DNA from 2 places in the Streptomyces capillispiralis genome. Region 1 is predicted to be linked to the other one. Evidence: riboswitches for the same ligand, from Rfam matches in the RefSeq annotation. Region 1 holds a riboswitch; the other holds the start of a gene.

Region 1 (9,628 bases):
GCGATGCCCCGGATGTCCGTACGAACGAAAGGGTACGGAATTACTTCAGACCGGGGTACAGCGGGTGCTTCCCGGCGAGAGCGGTCACCCGTGCCCGGAGGGCCTCGACGTCGTACGACGGCTTGAGCGTCTCGGCGATCACGTCCGCGACCTCGGCGAAGTCCTCGGCGGTGAAGCCGCGGGTGGCCAGGGCGGGCGTGCCGATGCGCAGACCCGAGGTGACCATCGGCGGGCGCGGGTCGTTCGGGATCGCGTTGCGGTTGACGGTGATGCCGACCTCGTGGAGCCGGTCCTCGGCCTGCTGCCCGTCCAGCTCCGAGTCGCGCAGGTCGACCAGGACCAGGTGCACGTCGGTGCCGCCGGACAGCACGTCCACGCCGACCGCCTTGACGTCGTCCTGGACCAGGCGCTCGGCCAGGATGCGGGCGCCCTCCAGGGTGCGGCGCTGGCGCTCCTTGAAGTCCTCGGTGGCGCACACCTTGAAGGCGACCGCCTTGGCGGCGATCACGTGCTCCAGCGGGCCGCCCTGCTGGCCGGGGAAGACCGCCGAGTTGATCTTCTTGGCCAGCTCGGCCGTGGAGAGGATCACACCGCCGCGCGGACCGCCGAGGGTCTTGTGCGTGGTGGTCGTCACGACGTGGGCGTGCGGCACCGGGTTCGGGTGCAGGCCCGCGGCCACCAGACCGGCGAAGTGCGCCATGTCGACCATGAGGTAGGCGCCGACCTCGTCCGCAATCCGGCGGAACGCGGCGAAGTCCAGCTGCCGCGGGTACGCCGACCAGCCGGCGACGATCAGCTTCGGCTTGCTCTCCTTGGCGAGGCGCTCGACCTCGGCCATGTCGACCTGGCCGTCGTCACCCACGTGGTACGCGACCACGTCGTAGAGCTTGCCGGAGAAGTTGATCTTCATGCCGTGGGTCAGGTGCCCGCCGTGCGCCAGGTTCAGGCCCATGATGGTGTCGCCGGGCTTGAGCAGCGCGAACATCGCGGCGGCGTTGGCCTGCGCGCCGGAGTGCGGCTGCACGTTGGCGTGCTCGGCGCCGAAGAGCTCCTTGACCCGGTCGATGGCGATCTGCTCGATCACGTCGACGTGCTCGCAGCCGCCGTAGTAGCGGCGGCCGGGGTAGCCCTCGGCGTACTTGTTGGTGAGGACCGAGCCCTGGGCCTCCATGACCGCGACCGGGGCGAAGTTCTCCGAGGCGATCATCTCGAGGGTGGACTGCTGGCGGTGCAGCTCGGCGTCGACCGCGGCGGCGACCGCCGGGTCGAGCTCGTGCAGGGGCGTGTTCAGAAGCGACATGCGGCTACGGCTCCTCAGCCCGTGATGTGGGCGTCGTACTCGGCGGCGGTCAGCAGGTCGGCCGGCTCGTCGGTGACGCGCACCTTGAACAGCCAGCCGCCCTCGAAGGGGGCCGAGTTCACCAGGGACGGGTCGTTCACGACGTCCTCGTTGACCTCGGTGATCTCACCGGAGACCGGGGAGTACAGGTCGCTGACCGACTTGGTCGACTCCAGCTCGCCGCAGGTCTCGCCCGCGGTCACGTCGTCACCGACCTCGGGGAGCTGGACGAAGACCACGTCGCCGAGCGCGTTGGCCGCGTGCTCCGTGATGCCGACCGTCGACACGCCGTCCTCGGCGGCCGACAGCCACTCGTGCTCCTTGCTGTAACGCAGCTGCTGGGGGTTGCTCATGGCTGGAATTCTCCTGTACGCGGGGGACTGCTGATGACGGAGGGGGCCGCGGAACACACCTGTGACCAGGTACGACGTACCCGGCCGCAGACCCTGCGGCGGTCCGGAAACGCTACGACGGTGTCACTTCTGCCGCTTGTAGAACGGCAGCGCCACGACCTCGTACGGCTCGTGGCTGCCGCGGATGTCCACGCCGACGCCCTCGGTGCCCGGCGCCGCGTGCGCGGCGTCCACGTAGGCCATCGCGATCGGCTTGCCCAGCGTCGGGGAGGGGGCGCCGGAGGTGACCTCGCCGATCACCTCGCCGCCCGCGACGACCGGGTACCCGGCGCGCGGGACCCGGCGGCCCTCGGCGACCAGGCCGACCAGGACCCGGGGCGGTTCGGCCGCGGCGCGCTCGGCGGCCTCGGCCAGCGCCGCGCGGCCCACGAAGTCGCCCTCCTTCTCGAACTTCACCACCCGGCCCAGACCGGCGTCGAAGGGCGTCAGCGAGGTGGTCAGCTCGTGCCCGTACAGCGGCATGCCCGCCTCCAGGCGCAGCGTGTCCCGGCAGGAGAGACCGCACGGGACCAGGCCCGCGCCCTCGCCCGCCTTGGTCAGCGCCTGCCACAGTTCCACCGCGTGCTCCGGCTTCACGAACAGCTCGAAGCCGTCCTCGCCGGTGTAGCCGGTGCGGGCGATGAGCGCGGGGACGCCGGCGACGGTGCCGGGCAGGCCGGCGTAGTACTTCAGGCCGTCGAGGTCGGCGTCGGTGAGGGACTTCAGGATGCCGGGGGACTCGGGGCCCTGGACGGCGAGCAGCGCGTACGCGTCCCGGTCGTCGCGCACCTCGGCGTCGAAGCCGGCCGAGCGCTCCACCAGCGCGTCCAGCACCACCTGGGCGTTGGAGGCGTTGGCCACGACCATGTACTCGGTCTCGCCGAGCCGGTAGACGATCAGGTCGTCCAGGATGCCGCCGTCCTCGCGGCAGATCATGGTGTAGCGGGCACGACCGGGCTTCACCCCGCCGATGTTGCCCACCAGGGCGAAGTCGAGGAGGGCGGCGGCCCGCGGGCCGGTGACCGTGATCTCGCCCATGTGCGAGAGGTCGAACAGGCCGGCCCGCGTGCGCACGGCGTTGTGCTCGTCGCGCTCGGAGCCGTAGCGCAGGGGCATGTCCCAGCCGGCGAAGTCGGTCATCGTCGCGCCGAGCGAGCGATGCAGGGCATCGAGCGCGGTCCGGCGGGGTTCGGTACTGCTCATCGGTCGTCTCCCAAGGCGATGGGGTCCCTCCCGCGCGAGTGCGTCCGAGCGTGGGGGAAGGCGAGGGCGGTTCCTCCCCATCTGTCATCGGAACCTGAGAGGTTCGCCATGACCACCCGCGCAGGGGAGGGCTCATGGCTTGCACCTTGGGTGGAGCCGACGCAGCACGGCTGCGGCGGCCCGCTTTTCAGATGTGCCTCGCCCGCGCGGTAACGGGGCCTGAGAGATTCAAGGGAGGGACTTGCTCCTTCGGCGCCCCGGCGGCAAACGGTGCCGGGGACTCTCCCGCGCGGATTCAAACGGCCGGTATGCAGTTGGCGCGCACATCATTGCACGCATCGCGGGGGTGCGGCAGGGGGACCCTTTCTCTGGGGTGCACACGGCGTACGGGCACGGTCACAGCAGGCTGTGACAGGCCTGTTTCACGAAACGGACGGAATCGAGAGGCGCCCGGCATTACCTTTTCTTTACACTCGGTGGGGATTGGGACTCGTACCTGGCCCCAGGGGAGGACGATCACGGTGAACAGGACCACGGCGTGCGCCACCACCACGGGGGTCGCGCTGCCCCAGCAGCCGGCCGCTCAGGTCCGGGGGGCCCGCGGCGCGCTGCCGGCGCCCGTCGTCCGCGATCTGCGCGCCCGGGCCGGCCGCAGCCCGCGCGCCCTGCTCTTCGGGCCCCGGGACCTCGTCGTGGTCACCGGACTGCCCGGCAGCGGCAAGTCCACGCTGATGCGGCGCGCGGTGCGCGGCGTCGGCATCGACTCGCAGAACACCCGGGACCGCTGGGAGCGCCGCATGCCGCACTTCCTGCCGTACGGGGTGTACCGCCCGCTGGTCCGCCTCGCGCACTACGCCGGGCTGCGCCGGGCGCTGCGGGCCGGCGGGGGCATCGTCGTCCACGACTGCGGGACGCAGGCCTGGGTGCGCCGCTGGCTGGCCCGCGAGGCCCGACGCAGGGGCGCCGCCCTGCACCTGCTGCTGCTCGACGTCACACCGCAGGAGGCGCTGGCCGGCCAGCGCGAGCGCGGGCGCGGGGTCTCCCGGTACGCGTTCCTGCGCCACCGCGCGGCCGGCGACCGGCTGCTGCGCGCCGTGGAGCGCGGGGAGGTCCCGGCCGGCTGCGGTTCGGCGGTCCTGATCGACCGGGACGCGGCCGACACGCTCCGCCGCATCGGCTTCGCGGCCTGACCGGCCCCGGCGCGGAGCCCCCGGCAGCGGTTAGCCTTTCCAGCCACAGCAGTGGTTCCAGGCAGGTGGTAGGCAGATGGACTTCCCGGCGGACTTCCCGGCGCAGGCGCATCCCCATCCGCACGGTGGATGGCCCGGCAACGAGCTGGAGGAGGTGCTCTCCGCCTCCCTCGGCGTCCCCTCGGCAGGGGGCAGGATCGTCGAGGTGCTGGGCCGCAGCTTCGTCTGGATACCGCTGCCGAACGGCGGCGGCCCGGACAGCGGCCCGCTCGACCTGCCCACCATGGAGCTCGACGGCCAGGCCTACGTCCCGGTGTTCAGCTCCGAGGAGCAGTTCCGCCAGGTCGTCGGCTCCCACATGTCGTACACCATCGCGCCCGCCGTGGAGTTCGCCCGCGGTCTGCCGCCGCAGGCCGGGATCGCGGTGAACCCCGGTGGCGTGGTCGGCATCCCGCTGCCGCCGGCGGCCGTGGCGGAGCTGTGCCGGGCCGGGCGCACCCCACTGGACGGTTCGGCCGCCGGTGGCCGGGTCCGGCTGTTCGAGCCCGACTGGCAGGACGACCCGGTGGACTTCCTCACCGCGGCCTCGGAGGAGTTCGCGTCCCTCGCCGTGGTGACCAGCGCCCGCCGCTGCCTGGCGGCGATCGAGACGGCCGAGCCCGTGCTCTTCGTCGGGGTGGAGCTCGCCGAGTGGCAGGGCGACGCGCGCGCCCTGCCGATGGACGCGCTCGGCCGCGCGCTGGGCCGCGCGCCGGTGCGGTGGCCGGTCAACCTGGTCCTCCTGGACGTGGCCCAGGACCCGGTCGGCGACTGGATGCGCACCCGCGTCCGGCCCTTCTACCAACACCAGCCGTGACCCGCGCCCGGGCGGCCGCGCCGCGCACGCGCAGCGGCTGCCCGGGCGCGGTCGGCTTAAGCTAGGTTCATTGGCCGGCTGGGGTTGTACGGAGGGGCGATACAAGTGAGCGCTGGCACCGCGGCGGCCGGGCAGGTCGAGCACATGCTGCGCCAGGTGACGCCCGGGCGTTACGACGCCTACGAGGCGTTGCTGCGCGCTCTCGCGACCCCCTCGTCCGGCCAGGTCTGGATGCTGCTGTGGCACGGCCAGGCGGGCTCCCCGGACGCCCAGTACGGGAACATGGAGGTCGACGGCTTCGGCTACGCGCCCTGCGTCACCTCCGCCCAGGAGCTGTCGGCCAGCGGCTGGAACCGGTCGTACGAACTGGTCGACGGGCTCGAAGTGGCCCGCGCGCTCTACCCCGACCGCTACGGGCTCTGGCTCAACCCGCACGCCCCCGGCGGCGGCCTCGGCATCCCCTGGCTGGACCTGCGCCGGATCGCGAGCGGCCTGGACCGCCAGCCCGCCGGACCGCTGCGGCTGTCCGAACCGGCCATCGAGATCCCGCAGTTCTACGCCCTCCTCGCGCAGAACGCCCACCGCACCCCGGCCGTCCGCGCGCTGCGCCGCGCCTGGGTGCAGCCCGCGCTGGGCGCCCCGTACCTCGCCATCGGGCTGGACGTGTACGACACCTCCCCGCCCGCCGTGGACGCGGTGCGCGCGATGATGCGGCAGTCCCTCGGCGCGGTCCCGGACGGGCTGCCGGTGTCGACCGTCGCCATGTCCGACGAGCACGACCCGGTCGCGATGTGGCTGCGCGCCAACGCCCGCCCGTTCTACGACCGCGAGGCCCACGCGCCGGCCCCCGCGACCGCCCCCGCGGCGGGGTACGGCTACCCGCCCGCGCCGGGCCGCTACTGAGGCGCATCCGGCTTCCGCCTCCACGGAGGGGGCCGGGGTTCTTCGCGCGTAGAAGCAGGCGTAAGATCCCATCTTGCGAACAATGTCCCAACTTGCCCGCGTCCGACCCTCGTTACCCGCCGTCCGCATAACGGAACCCCCCAGACAGCATCACGTTTACGCATCCATTCATCGCCAAGTCTGGCAAGGCGGCGCCGAAGCGTTGAAGACTCCCGCACCAGGGGCGTTCGCCCTTTTGTACGACAGAGTGATGACGCCGCTACAGCGGCAAGTCCGGGCCGGTCACCGCCGGTTGAGAGGGGTCCCTGCCAGATGACGGCACCATTGCACGAGCCGACCGCCGAAACGGCCCCGAGCGCGGCCGAGGAAGCGGCGGTTGCCGGCACCGAGGCCAAGGCGGTGCAGGGACGTTCCCTGGGCCGGATCGCCTGGGAGCGCTTGAAACGGGACAAACTGGCCCTCGCGGGCGGCGCCGTGGTGCTGCTGCTCATCGCCGTCGCGCTGCTGGCCCCCGTGATCACCGCCCTCGTCGGCCAGGACCCCGAGACGCACCACGAGGACCTGATCGACCCGCTCTTCGGAACCCCCGTCGGCTCCCTCGGCGGCATCAGCGGAGAGCACCTGCTCGGCGTGGAGCCGGTCAACGGCCGCGACATCTTCGCCCGCATCGTCTACGGCGCCCGCATCTCGCTGCTCGTCGGCTTCCTGTCGGCCGTCGTCGCCGTGATCGTCGGCACCGTCCTGGGCATCCTCGCCGGCTTCTTCGGCGGCTGGGTGGACTCGCTCATCAGCCGGGTCATGGACGGCCTGCTGGCCTTCCCGCAGCTGCTGTTCATCATCGCGCTGGTCTCCGTCATGCCGAACAACATGCTGGGCCTGTCCGGCACCGGCGTGCGCCTGTTCGTGATGATCCTCGTCATCGGCTTCTTCGGCTGGCCCTACATCGGGCGCGTGGTGCGCGGTCAGACGCTCTCCATGCGCGAACGGGAGTACGTCGAGGCGGCCCGCTCGCTGGGCGCCGGGCGGCTCTACATCCTGTTCAAGGAGCTGCTGCCCAACCTGGTCGCGCCGATCATCGTCTACACGACGATGATGATCCCCACCAACATCCTCACCGAAGCGGCGCTGAGCTTCCTGGGTGTGGGCGTCAAGCCGCCCACGGCCTCCTGGGGGCAGATGCTCTCGAGCGCGATCGACTACTACAAGTCGGATCCCATGTACATGGTGATCCCGGGTGTGGCGATCTTCATCACCGTTCTTGCCTTCAACCTCTTCGGTGACGGCGTGCGTGACGCGCTGGACCCGAAGGCCTCCCGCTGAACCGCCGTACCGCAACGCGACCCGTGGCACCTGCACGGGGTCTCTCATCTAATCCGGAGGATCCGAGATCGTGACTACCCAACGCACCTCAGGGCGGCGCAAGCAGGCCATGGCCGCTGCCGCAGTGGTCGCCGCGCTGTTGACCACCGCGGCGTGCGGCGGCGGCGGCAGCGACAGCGACGGCGGCTCGAAGGGCAGCGCCGCCGGCTTCGACGCGGCGAACAACAAGGTCGCCCAGGCCGACCAGGCCAAGAAGGGCGGCACGCTGAAGTTCGCGAGCGCGCAGGACGCCGACTCGTGGGACACCACGCGCGGCTACTACGGCTTCATGTGGAACTTCTCCCGCTACTACTCCCGTCAGCTCGTCACCAACGCCACGGAGCCGGGCGAGGCCGGCGCCGGCGTGGTGCCGGACCTCGCGACCTCCACCGCGAAGGTCACGGACGACGGCAAGACCTACACGTACACCCTGCGTGACGGGATCACCTGGGAGGACGGCAAGCCGATCACCTCCAAGGACATCAAGTACGGCATCGAGCGCGTCTGGGCGCAGGACGTGCTGTCCGGCGGTCCGACGTACCTCAAGGAGGTGCTCGACCCCAAGGGCGAGTACCAGGGCCCGTACAAGGACAAGTCCAAGGACAAGCTCGGCCTGAAGGCCATCGAGACGCCGGACGACAAGACCATCGTCTTCAAGCTCCCGAAGGCCAACTCGGACTTCGAGGAGATGCTGGCGCTCACCTCCGCCTCCCCGGTCCGCCAGGACAAGGACACCAAGTCCAAGTACGGTCTGCACCCGTTCTCCTCGGGCCCGTACAAGTTCGAGTCCTACAGCCCCGGCAAGGACCTCACCCTGGTCCGCAACACCGAGTGGAAGCAGGAGTCGGACCCGGTCCGCAAGGCGTACCCGGACAAGATCACGATCAAGTTCTTCACGAACGCCAACGAGCTCGACGCCCGTCTGATCGCCGGTGACTACGACCTGGACCTCGCCCAGACCGGTCTGTCGCCGCAGGGCCGCACCACCGCCCTTCAGGAGCACAAGGGCAACCTGGACAACCCGGTCTCCGGCTACATCCGCTACGCGGTCTTCCCGCAGAGCGTGAAGCCGTTCGACAACATCCACTGCCGCAAGGCCGTGCTCTACGGGGCCGACCACGTCTCCCTGCAGACCGCGCGCGGCGGCCCGGTGGCCGGTGGCGAGATCGGCACCAACATGCTGCCGCCGTCCGTCCCGGGCGCCGAGGGCCAGAAGTACGACCCGTACGAGATGGCGGGTGCCAACAAGAAGGGCAACATCGCCAAGGCCAAGGAAGAGCTCAAGGCCTGCGGCAAGCCCAACGGCTTCAAGACCACGATCGCGGTCCGCAACAACAAGCCGGTCGAGGTGGCCACCGCCGAGTCGCTCCAGGCGTCGCTGAAGAAGGTCGGCATCATCGTCGACATCGACCAGTACGACGGCTCGCAGACCGCCGGCATCATCGGCAGCCCCGCGAACGTGATCAAGAAGAACTACGGCATCATCATCATGGGCTGGGGCCCGGACTTCCCGTCCGTCCAGGGCTACGGTCTGCCGCTGTGGCACAGCGACTACATCCTCGAGAGCGGTAACAACAACTACGCGCTCATCAAGGACAAGGCCATCGACGGCCTGTTCGAGGACTACGTCAACACGCTGGACGACGCCGGCAAGGCCAAGATCGCCACGGAGATCAACCACAAGGTGATGGAGGGCGGCTACTACCTGCCCTTCGTCTTCGAGAAGTTCCTCAACTGGCGCGGCAGCCGACTGGCGAACGTGTACACCTCCGACGGCTACAGCGGGATGTACGACTTCGTCAACCTCGGCCTGAAGTCCACGAAGTAACCGGCACACCCGCCGTACGGCACGAAAGGCAGGTGAAGGCCGGCGCGGCGTGAGCGCGGGCCACCGGACGACCTCCGGTGGCCCGCGCTCCGCGGCGGGCCGTTAGCTGTGCTCGCTTACCTCATCAGGCGGCTGTTCGCCGCCGCAGTGATGCTCGTGGTCATCATCCTGGTGGTCTTCGGCATCTTCTTCCTCGTCCCCAAGTGGGCGGGCGTCGACATCGCCACGAGCTTCGTGGGCAAGCAGGCCGACCCCGCGGCCGTCGAGGGGGTGCGGCAGAAGCTCGGGCTCGACGACCCGATCTTCGTCCAGGCCTGGGAGTTCTTCAAGGGAATCTTCGTGGGCCGCACCTACGCGGGCGGCGGTGACGTCACCCAGTGTGCCGCGCCGTGCTTCGGCTACTCCTTCCGCAGCGAACAGGCCGTGTGGCCGGTGCTGACCGAGCGTTTCCCGGTGACCCTGGCTCTCGCGCTCGGTGCGGCCATCCTGTGGCTGATCTTCGGTCTGGCCGCGGGCGTCCTCTCCGCGCTCAAGCGGGGCAGCCTGTGGGACCGCGGT
Region 2 (9,628 bases), 4.3 Mb from region 1:
GCGCACCACCCGGAGCAGGGCTGGAGCCTGCTGTGCAACGGTGTCGTGCTCTTCGAGGACACCGGCGAGCTTCTGCCCGACGGCAGGATCATCGCCCCGCAGCGCCCTCGCAGCGCCAGCCTGACCACCGCCTGAGCACGACCGGGCGGACGGAACCGCCCGGCGACCCCAGGGGCCGGACCGCGGGACCTCCTGCGAACCGGCCCCGACGCGTGTCCGCGGTGGCTCACTCACCGTGGTCCGCCGCACGGAAGGCGTGACCGGCGGCTCCCCCGGGCAAGTGGCAGCACAGGGGGCCGACGCCGGCGGCAGAGTCACGATCACGGAGATCGCCCGGCGGGCCGGCGTCTCCGTGCCGACCGTCTCCCGCGTGGTCGACGGCCGCTCCGACGTCTCCCCGCGGACCCGGGCCCGGGTCGAGGACCTGCTGCGCCGGCAGGGCCACCACAAGCGCCCCACCACCTCGCCCTCGCGTGCCGCCCTGCTCGACCTGGTCTTCAACGACCTGGACAGCCCCTGGGCCGTGGAGATCATCCGCGGGGTGGAGGAGGTCGCCCACGACGCCGGGGTGGGCACCGTGGTGTCGGCGGTCCACGGCCGCTCCGGCGACGCCCGGGAGTGGATGCGCACCCTGCGGGCGCGCGCGTCCGACGGCGTGATCCTCGTGACCTCGGCACTGGAACCCCCGCTCCACGAGGAGCTGCGCGTCCTCGGGGTGCCGCTGGTGGTCGTGGACCCGGCGGGCTCCCCCGCGCTGGACCTGCCCACCATCGGCGCCGCCAACTGGTCGGGCGGCATGGCCGCCACCGACCACCTGCCGGCGCTCGGGCACCGCAGGATCGGCCTGATCGCCGGACCGCCGCGCCTGCTCTGCTCCCGCGCCCGGCTCGACGGCCACCGGGCGGCACCGGAACGCGCCGGTGTCCCGCTGGACGCGTCGCTGGTCGTCCCCGGCGACTTCCCCCCGGAGTCCGGCTTCGCCGGCTGCGCCGCCCTGCTGGACCTGCCGGAGCCGCCGACCGCGCTGTTCGCGGCTGGCGACCGGATGGCGCTGGGCCCGGCCGAGGCGCTGCGCGGCCGAGGGCTCAGGGTGCCGCAGGACATGAGCGTGGCCGGCTTCGACGACCTCCCGGAGGTCCGCTCGTCGGCCCCGCCGCTGACCACGGTCCGCCGGCCCCTCGCCGACATGGGCCGGCTCGCTGTCCACACCGTGCTCCGCCTCACCCGGGGCGAACAGCCGGACTCCCCCCGCGTGGAACTGGGCACGGAGCTGATCGTCCGGGCGAGCACGGCCGCTCCCGGCACGGCTGCTTGAGCCCTTCCGGACGGCACGCGGGCCCCCGGTCCGGTGCGGCCCGGCGCCGTGCCCCGCCGCCCCCGCCCGCCGCACACCCGCGGCGCGCCCTATCGTGACCGGCATGCAGTCCTACACGATCGGCCAGGCAGCGAGGCTGCTCGGAGTGAGCCCGGACACCGCCCGCCGCTGGGCGGACGCGGGGCGCCTTACCACCCACCGGGACGACGGCGGACGGCGGGTCGTGGACGGGCGGGACCTGGCCGCGTTCTCCGTGGAGCTCGCCAAGGCGGGCACCGTCGAGGAAGGGACCCCGTACACCTCCGCGCGCAACGCCTTCCCCGGCATCGTCACCGCGATCAAGCTGGGCGACGTCGCCGCCCAGGTCGAGATCCAGGCCGGCCCGCACCGACTGGTCTCGCTGCTCACCCGGGAGGCGGTCGAGGAACTGGGCCTGGAGGTCGGTGTGGAGGCCACCGCACGCGTGAAGTCGACGAATGTCCATATCGACCGCACCTGACCGGAGCGGGCCTGCTATGTGAACGCACATGCGCACCCCTTCGTCCTCCTTCCTGGCTCATGCGAACCCACAGGGGCATGCCGCCTGGCAGATGCGTCAGTATGATCGGCGCAGGGGAAGGTTCCGGAGGCCCTTCCCCCCGGCCCGAGAGGGAGTGCCACGCGATGACCCGTTCCGCTCACCGGACCCGCCGTTCCCGTCGGCTCGCGGGCGCCGGGGCCGTCGCCGTGCTGACGCTCGGCGGCTGCTCCGCGTCCGGACCGGACGCGTCCCGGGACGCCGCCGGGGACGGCCCCACCGGCACCGTCACCGTCTTCGCGGCCGCCTCGCTGCAGGAAAGCTTCACGACACTGGGAGAGCGGTTCGAGAAGGAGCACCCGGGGACCGAGGTCACCTTCAACTTCGGCGGCAGCGACGCGCTGGCGGCCGGCATCGACAACGGCGCCCCGGCCGACGTCTTCGCGGCGGCCAGCGCGAAGACCATGGCGCTCGTCGCGGACCGCGGGCGCACGGCGGGCAGCCCGAGCACCTTCGCCCGCAACCGGCTGCAGATCGCCACCGTCCCGGGCAACCCGCACGGCATCGACTCCCTCGGCGACCTGACGGCGTCCGGCCTCAAGGTCGTCCTGTGCGACGCGACGGTGCCCTGCGGCGCGGCCGCGCGGACGGCCCTGAAAGCCGCCGGCGTCGGACTGACGCCCGTCTCCTACGAGCAGGACGTCAAGAGCGCCTTGACGAAGGTCGAGCTGAAGGAGGCCGACGCCGCCGTCGTGTACCGCACGGATGTGAGGGCGGCCGGTGACAAGGTGGAGGGCGTGGAGTTCCCGGAGTCCGCCGAGGCCGTCAACGACTGCCCGATCGCCCTGCTCGACGACGCCCCCAACCCGTCGGCGGCCAAGGCCTTCATGGCACTGGTGAAGTCGCCCGAGGGCCGGAAGGTCCTCGACGACGCCGGATTCCTGCGGCCGTGACCCCCGCCCCGGCCGCCTCCCGCACCCCGCGTCGCGGTGTCCCCCCGGCCCTCCTCGTGCCGGCCCTCCTCGGCCTGGCCTTCCTCGTCGTCCCCCTCCTCGCCCTCCTCGTCCGCGCCCCCTGGCACAGCCTGCCCGAGCAGCTGACCCGTCCCGCGGTGTGGGAGGCGCTGCGCCTGTCGCTGTTCTGCGCCACCACGGCGACCGCCCTGAGTCTGGTCGTCGGCGTCCCCCTGGCCTGGCTGCTGGCCCGCACGGACTTCCCGGGCCGGGCCCTGGTCCGCGCCCTGGTGACGCTCCCCCTGGTGCTGCCCCCGGTGGTGGGCGGCGTGGCCCTGCTGCTCGCGCTGGGCCGCAACGGGGTCGTCGGCCAGTGGCTGGACGCCTGGTTCGGCATCACCCTGCCCTTCACCACCACCGGCGTCGTGCTCGCCGAGACGTTCGTGGCGATGCCGTTCCTCGTCATCAGCGTCGAGGGCACCCTGCGGGCCGCCGACCCGCGCTACGAGGAGGCGGCCACCACACTGGGCGCCTCCCGCTTCACCGCGTTCCGCCGGGTCACCCTGCCGCTGATCGCGCCCGGCGTCGCGGCGGGCGCCGTGCTGGCCTGGGCCCGGGCGCTCGGGGAGTTCGGCGCGACGATCACCTTCGCCGGCAACTTCCCCGGCCGCACCCAGACCATGCCGCTCGCGGTCTACCTCGCCCTGCAGAACGACCCGGCCGCCGCGATCGCCCTCAGCCTGGTCCTGCTGGCGGTGTCCATCGCCGTACTGGCCGGGCTGCGGGACCGCTGGATGAGGACGGTCTGACGCCCATGCCCGAAGCCGTGCCACCGCGTCCCGGGAAGGGGCCCGTGCCGGAGCCCGGTGCCGAGGGCCTGGACGCGCGACTCGTCGTGGACCGCGGCTCGTTCCGCCTGGACATCGCGCTGACCGCGGCGCCGGGCGACGTCGTCGCCCTGCTCGGCCCGAACGGCGCCGGCAAGACCACCGCCCTGCGCGCCCTCGCGGGCCTCGCCCCCCTCACCGCCGGGCATCTGCGGCTGGACGGCGCGGACCTGCGCCGCAGGCCCCCCGAGTCGCGCCCGGTGGGGGTGGTCTTCCAGGACTACCTGCTGTTCCCGCACCTCACCGCGCTCGACAACGTGGCCTTCGGACCGCGCTGCCGGGGCGCGGGCAAGGCTCAGGCGCGGGCCCAGGCCGCCGCCTGGCTGGAGCGCATGGGGCTGGCCGAGCACGCGGGGGCGAAACCCCGCCGTCTGTCGGGCGGGCAGGCCCAGCGCGTGGCGCTCGCCCGCGCTCTGGCCACCCGCCCCCGGCTGCTGCTCCTGGACGAACCGCTCGCGGCCCTGGACGCCCGCACCCGTCTGGAGGTGCGCGCCGGGCTCCGCCGTCATCTGGCCGCCTTCGAGGCCGTCGCCGTCCTGGTCACGCACGACCCGCTGGACGCCATGGTGCTGGCCGACCGCCTGGTGGTGGTGGAGCACGGCCGGATCGTGCAGGAGGGCACCCCCTCCGACATCGCCCGCCACCCGCGCACCGAGTACGTCGCCCAGCTGGTCGGCCTCAACCTGTACCGCGGGCACGCCGACGGCCACACCGTCCGCCTCGACGCGGGCCCCTCCGTGAGCACCACGGAGGACCTCACCGGCCCGGCCTTCGTGGCGTTCCCGCCCGGCGCCGTCACCCTGTACCGGGACCGGCCCACCGGCTCCAGCGCCCGCAACCTCTGGCAGTGCGCGGTCGCCGGGCTGGAGACCCACGGCGACCAGATCCGCGCGGAGCTGACCGGCGAGCTGGCGCTGACGGCCGACCTGACCGCGGTCGCCGCGGCCGAACTCGATCTGCACCCGGGCGCACCCGTCTGGGCGGCGGTGAAGGCGACCCAGACGCACGCGTACCCGGCGTGACGGGAACGGCGGAGGGCCCCGCCCCGGCCGTGTGGCCGGGGCGGGGCCCTCTTACTCGATCGCGCCGGATCAGTCCTCGTAGGCGTCCAGCGGCGGGCAGGAGCAGACCAGGTTCCGGTCGCCGAACGCCTGGTCGATGCGGCGCACCGGCGGCCAGTACTTGTCGGCGGCGTTCACCCCGGCCGGGAACACGGCCTCCTCGCGGTCGTACGCGTGCTCCCAGTCGCCGCCGAGCGCGGCGGCGGTGTGCGGGGCGTGGCGCAGCGGGTTGTCGTCCGCGGGCCACTCGCCGGAGCCGACCTTCTCGATCTCCGCGCGGATCGCGATCATCGCCTCGCAGAAGCGGTCGATCTCGGTCAGGTCCTCGGACTCGGTGGGCTCGATCATCAGCGTGCCGGCCACCGGGAACGACATCGTCGGCGCGTGGAAGCCGTAGTCGATCAGCCGCTTGGCCACGTCGTCGACGCTGACGCCGGTGGCCTTGGTCAGCGGGCGCAGGTCGATGATGCACTCGTGCGCGACGAGGCCGCCGGGACCGGTGTAGAGCACCGGGTAGTGCGGCTCCAGGCGCTTGGCGATGTAGTTGGCGCTGAGCACCGCGACCTGGGTGGCCCGCTTCAGGCCCTCGCCGCCCATGAGCCGGACGTACGCCCACGAGATCGGCAGGATGCCCGCCGAACCCCACGGGGCCGCCGAGATCGGGCCGACGCCCGTCTCCGGGCCCGCCTCGGGCTGGAGCGGGTGGTTCGGCAGGTACGGGGCGAGGTGCGCGCGCACGCCGACCGGGCCGACGCCGGGGCCGCCGCCGCCGTGCGGGATGCAGAAGGTCTTGTGCAGGTTCAGGTGCGAGACGTCGCCCCCGAAGTGGCCGGGCTTGGCCAGGCCCACCAGCGCGTTGAGGTTGGCGCCGTCGACGTACACCTGCCCGCCGGCCTCGTGCACCTCGGCGCAGATGTCGGCGACGTGCTCCTCGAACACACCGTGCGTGGACGGGTAGGTGATCATCAGCACGGACAGCTCGTCGCGGTACTGCCCGATCTTCGCCCGCAGGTCCGCGACGTCGATCTCACCGTCGTCGGACGTCCTGACGACGACGACCTTCATGCCCGCCATCACGGCGCTGGCGGCGTTGGTGCCGTGCGCGGAGGACGGGATCAGGCAGACGGTGCGCTGCTCGTCGCCGTTGGCGCGGTGGTAGCCGCGTACGGCGAGCAGGCCGGCCAGCTCGCCCTGGGAGCCGGCGTTGGGCTGGAGGGAGACCTTGTCGTAGCCGGTGACCTCGGCGAGACGTTCCTCCAGCTCGTGGATGAGCGTGAGGTAGCCCCGCGCCTGCTCGGCCGGCGCGAAGGGGTGCAGCTGCCCGAACTCGGGCCAGGTGACCGGCTCCATCTCGGTGGTGGCGTTGAGCTTCATGGTGCAGGAGCCCAGCGGGATCATGCCGCGGTCCAGCGCGTAGTCGCGGTCGGCGAGGCGGCGCAGGTAGCGCAGCATCGCCGTCTCGGAGCGGTGCTGCTGGAAGACGGGGTGCGTCAGGTACTCGTCGTCGCGCAGTAGCCCGTCCGGCAGGGTGTCCCGCGCGGCCGCGTCCAGGGCCTCGACGTCGCCCTCGACGCCGAAGGCGTTCCACACGGCGGTCAGCCGGTCCCTGGTGGTGGTCTCGTCGCAGGCGATCGAGACGTGGTCGGCGTCGACGAGGCGCAGGTTGACGCCGTTGTCGCGCGCGGCGGCGACGACCTCGGCGGCCCGGCCCGCGACGCGCACGGTCAGCGTGTCGAAGTAGGAGCCGTGCACGATCTCGGCGCCGCCGGCCCGCAGCCCCTCGGCGAGGACCGTGGCGTACCGGTGGGTGCGCCGCGCGATGATCCGCAGCCCCTCCGGGCCGTGGTAGACGGCGTACATCCCGGCCATGACGGCGAGCAGCACCTGGGCGGTGCAGATGTTGCTGGTGGCCTTCTCGCGGCGGATGTGCTGCTCACGCGTCTGGAGCGCGAGGCGGTAGGCCTTGTGGCCGTCCGCGTCGACGGAGACGCCGACGAGCCGCCCGGGCAGGCTGCGCGCCATCTTCTCCTGTACGGCCATGTAGCCGGCGTGCGGTCCGCCGAAGCCCATCGGGACACCGAAGCGCTGGGTGGTGCCGACCGCGATGTCCGCGCCCAGCTCACCGGGCGACTTCAGCAGCGTGAGGGCGAGCAGGTCGGCGGCGACGGTGACGAGCGCGCCGAGCTTGTGCGCCTGGTCGATCACCGGCTTGATGTCGCGGACGGCACCGGAGGCGCCCGGGTACTGGATGAGCACGCCGTTGATCTCGCGCCCGGCGAGCTCGGCGGGGATGCCCTCGCTCAGGTCGGCGACGACGACCTCGACACCGGTCGGCTCGGCGCGGGTCTCGATCACGGCGATGGTCTGCGGCAGGGCGTCCGCGTCGACCAGGAACAGGCCCTTCTTGTTCTTGCCCATGCGCCGCATCAGCGCCATCGCCTCGGCGGCGGCGGTGCCCTCGTCGAGCAGGGAGGCACCGGAGGTCGGCAGGCCGGTGAGTTCGGCGACCACGGTCTGGAAGTTCAGCAGCGCCTCGAGCCGCCCCTGGGAGATCTCCGGCTGGTACGGCGTGTACGCCGTGTACCAGGCGGGGTTCTCCATCACGTTGCGCAGGATCACGGGCGGGGTGAAGGTCCCGTAGTACCCGAGCCCGATCATGCAGCCGAGCACCTCGTTGCGGTCGGCCAGCGAGCGCAACTCGGCCAGGACCTCGGCCTCGCTCCGCGCACCCGGCAGGTCCAGGGCGTCGGCGTTCTTGATCACGTCCGGCACGGCGGCGGCCGTCAGCTCGTCGAGCGAGCCGTAGCCGACCTGGGCGAGCATCTTGGCCCGCGCCTCGTGGTTGGGGCCGATGTGGCGCTGCTCGAAGGGGATGCCCTGTTCGAGTTCGGAGAGCGGAGTGCGAGGGGCGGTCATTGCGGAGGCCTCCTGGTCTGACGACCTTCGAGGGGCACCACGGCGCGGGTGCCCGGACGGCCTCCCCCTCTGTCATCTCAACCTGAGAGCTTCACCGGACGCCCCAGGGCACCCGGCTTTCACCGTCGGTGAGAGCGGAAGCCGTCGACACCCGCCCTGCTTTCCAGAGTGACCTCGTCCGTGCGGTACGTGTGCCTGAGAGATTCCGGGGAGGATTTGCTCCTTCGGCGCCCCCGATGGTGTCCGGAGGGCTCTCCCGCACGGGGTCAGCAGCCGTTTGCCAGCCTACCAGCGAGCACAGCGGCGGAACTTTCGAGTGGCCGCTCCGCCGATTGTGCCGTTCTGTAGTGCTTACGGATGGATTGTGCGACCAGTGGAGGGCCCGTGCAGACCGACATCGATCCGCGCCACCTGATCGGCCGCAAGGCGTTCGACCGCAACGGAACCCGGATCGGCACGATCGACGAGGTCTATCTCGACGACGCCACCGGCGTCCCGGAGTGGGCGGCGATACGCACCGGGCTGTTCAGCAGGGACGCCTTCGTCCCCCTGGAGCCCAGCGAGCTGATCGACGGCGCCCTCCACGTCCCCTTCGAACGCGCCCTGATCAAGGACGCCCCCGACTTCGGCGTGGGCCGTCATCTCTCCCCCGAACAGGAACTCCAGCTCTACCACCACTACGGCCTGGACATCGCCGCCCCTCCCCCGCTGCCGGACCACTCCTTCGGCAAACTGGCGGGCCGGGACGAAACGGCCTGATCCGCTCGCCCCCCGCTTCCGGTCACCCGCCCGCGCCCCCGGCGCCCCCGTCCTCCGCCGCATCGGGTCTTCGGCGGACCAGCGGAAGCGGTTCTGCGGGCTCCAGGGCCGGATCGTCGGTTCGGAAGGTCTTCACCCGGCCGGGCTGCGAGTCGGGGGTCTCGAAGCGCACCGTGACCCGGCCCAGCCCGCTGCCCTGCACCCACCCGTGCCCGTACTCGGTGTGCCGCACGTCGTGTCCCGCCGGCCATCGCCGCTCCGCGGGCGCCTGCCGCTCCGGCACGGGCGCGGTCTCGGGCTCCTCGTCGCCCGGTCCGTCCTCGCGCGCACCCGCCGCCTGCGCGAACAGGTCCTCCTGCGTGTAGTCGGCCAGTCCGCTGACCCCCACGCCCAGCAGCCGCACCCCGCCCGTCGTGTCGACCGAGTCCAGCAGCCGCGCCGCGGCCTCCCGCACCACCGCCGGATCGTCCGTGGGCCCGCGCAGCGTCTCCGACCGGGTGAGTGTCGAGAAGTCGTAGCGCCGCACCTTCAGCACGATGGTGCGCCCGGACAGCCCCGCCCCCCGCAGCCTGCTCACACACCGGTCCGCGAGCCGCCGCACCTCGGTCCCGACCCGCACCCGGTCGTGGATGTCCACGTCATAGGTGTCCTCGACCGACACCGACTTCGTCTCCCGCTCGGCCACCACGGCCCGCTCGTCCCGCGCCAGCGCCATCGCGTACAGCGCGTGCCCGTGGGCCTTGCCCAGCAGCCGTACGAGCTCGTCCTCGCCGGCCTCGGCGAGTTCGTCGACGGTGTGGATGCCCGCCCGCCGCAGGTGGTCGCCGGTCGCCGGGCCCACGCCCGGCAGCGTCCGCACCGACAGCGGCCCCAGCAGGGCGCGCTCGGTGCCCGGCTCGATCAGCACCAGCCCGTCCGGCTTCGCCCGCTCCGAGGCGATCTTCGCCAGCATCTTGGAGGCCGCGAGTCCCACCGAGCCGGTGAGCCCCGTGACCGCCCGTATGTCGGCCCGCAGCCTCGCCCCGGCCAGGCGCGCCGACCGCTCGTCCCAGGCCGTGCCGCCCGCCTCCAGGTCCACGAACGCCTCATCGAGGCTGAGCGGCTCCACCAGGGGCGACAGGTCCCGCAGCAGCCCCATCACCTGTTCGCTGATCGACCGGTAGAGGGCGAACCGCGGCACCAGGTACGCGGCGTTCGGCGCGAGCCGGCGGGCCTGCGCC

What was found. A riboswitch is a leader RNA that binds a small molecule or an ion and turns the genes downstream of it on or off. The one in region 1 is predicted to bind glycine.
Region 2: another riboswitch for glycine. It lies ahead of gcvP (aminomethyl-transferring glycine dehydrogenase); the one in region 1 lies ahead of gcvT (glycine cleavage system aminomethyltransferase GcvT).

Annotation. Positions count from the first base shown of each region.
Region 1 is NZ_VIWV01000001.1:2,498,778-2,508,405, reverse strand. It holds gene glyA (serine hydroxymethyltransferase) at 41-1,300, opposite strand; gene gcvH (glycine cleavage system protein GcvH) at 1,315-1,692, opposite strand; gene gcvT (glycine cleavage system aminomethyltransferase GcvT) at 1,816-2,934, opposite strand; glycine riboswitch at 3,006-3,131, opposite strand; glycine riboswitch at 3,132-3,232, opposite strand; gene FHX78_RS10205 (AAA family ATPase) at 3,456-4,124, shown strand; gene FHX78_RS10200 (enhanced serine sensitivity protein SseB) at 4,201-4,980, shown strand; gene FHX78_RS10195 (enhanced serine sensitivity protein SseB C-terminal domain-containing protein) at 5,125-5,883, shown strand; gene FHX78_RS10190 (ABC transporter permease) at 6,196-7,203, shown strand; gene FHX78_RS10185 (ABC transporter substrate-binding protein) at 7,274-9,070, shown strand; gene FHX78_RS10180 (ABC transporter permease) at 9,179-9,628, shown strand, end outside.
Region 2 is NZ_VIWV01000001.1:6,780,363-6,789,990, reverse strand. It holds gene FHX78_RS29765 (DUF5999 family protein) at 1-135, shown strand, start outside; gene FHX78_RS29760 (LacI family DNA-binding transcriptional regulator) at 281-1,315, shown strand; gene FHX78_RS29755 (TOBE domain-containing protein) at 1,419-1,814, shown strand; gene modA (molybdate ABC transporter substrate-binding protein) at 1,979-2,785, shown strand; gene modB (molybdate ABC transporter permease subunit) at 2,782-3,594, shown strand; gene FHX78_RS29740 (ABC transporter ATP-binding protein) at 3,600-4,694, shown strand; gene gcvP (aminomethyl-transferring glycine dehydrogenase) at 4,764-7,649, opposite strand; glycine riboswitch at 7,823-7,918, opposite strand; gene FHX78_RS29730 (PRC-barrel domain-containing protein) at 8,034-8,408, shown strand; partial or broken gene FHX78_RS29725 (DNA polymerase IV) at 8,327-9,628, opposite strand, start outside.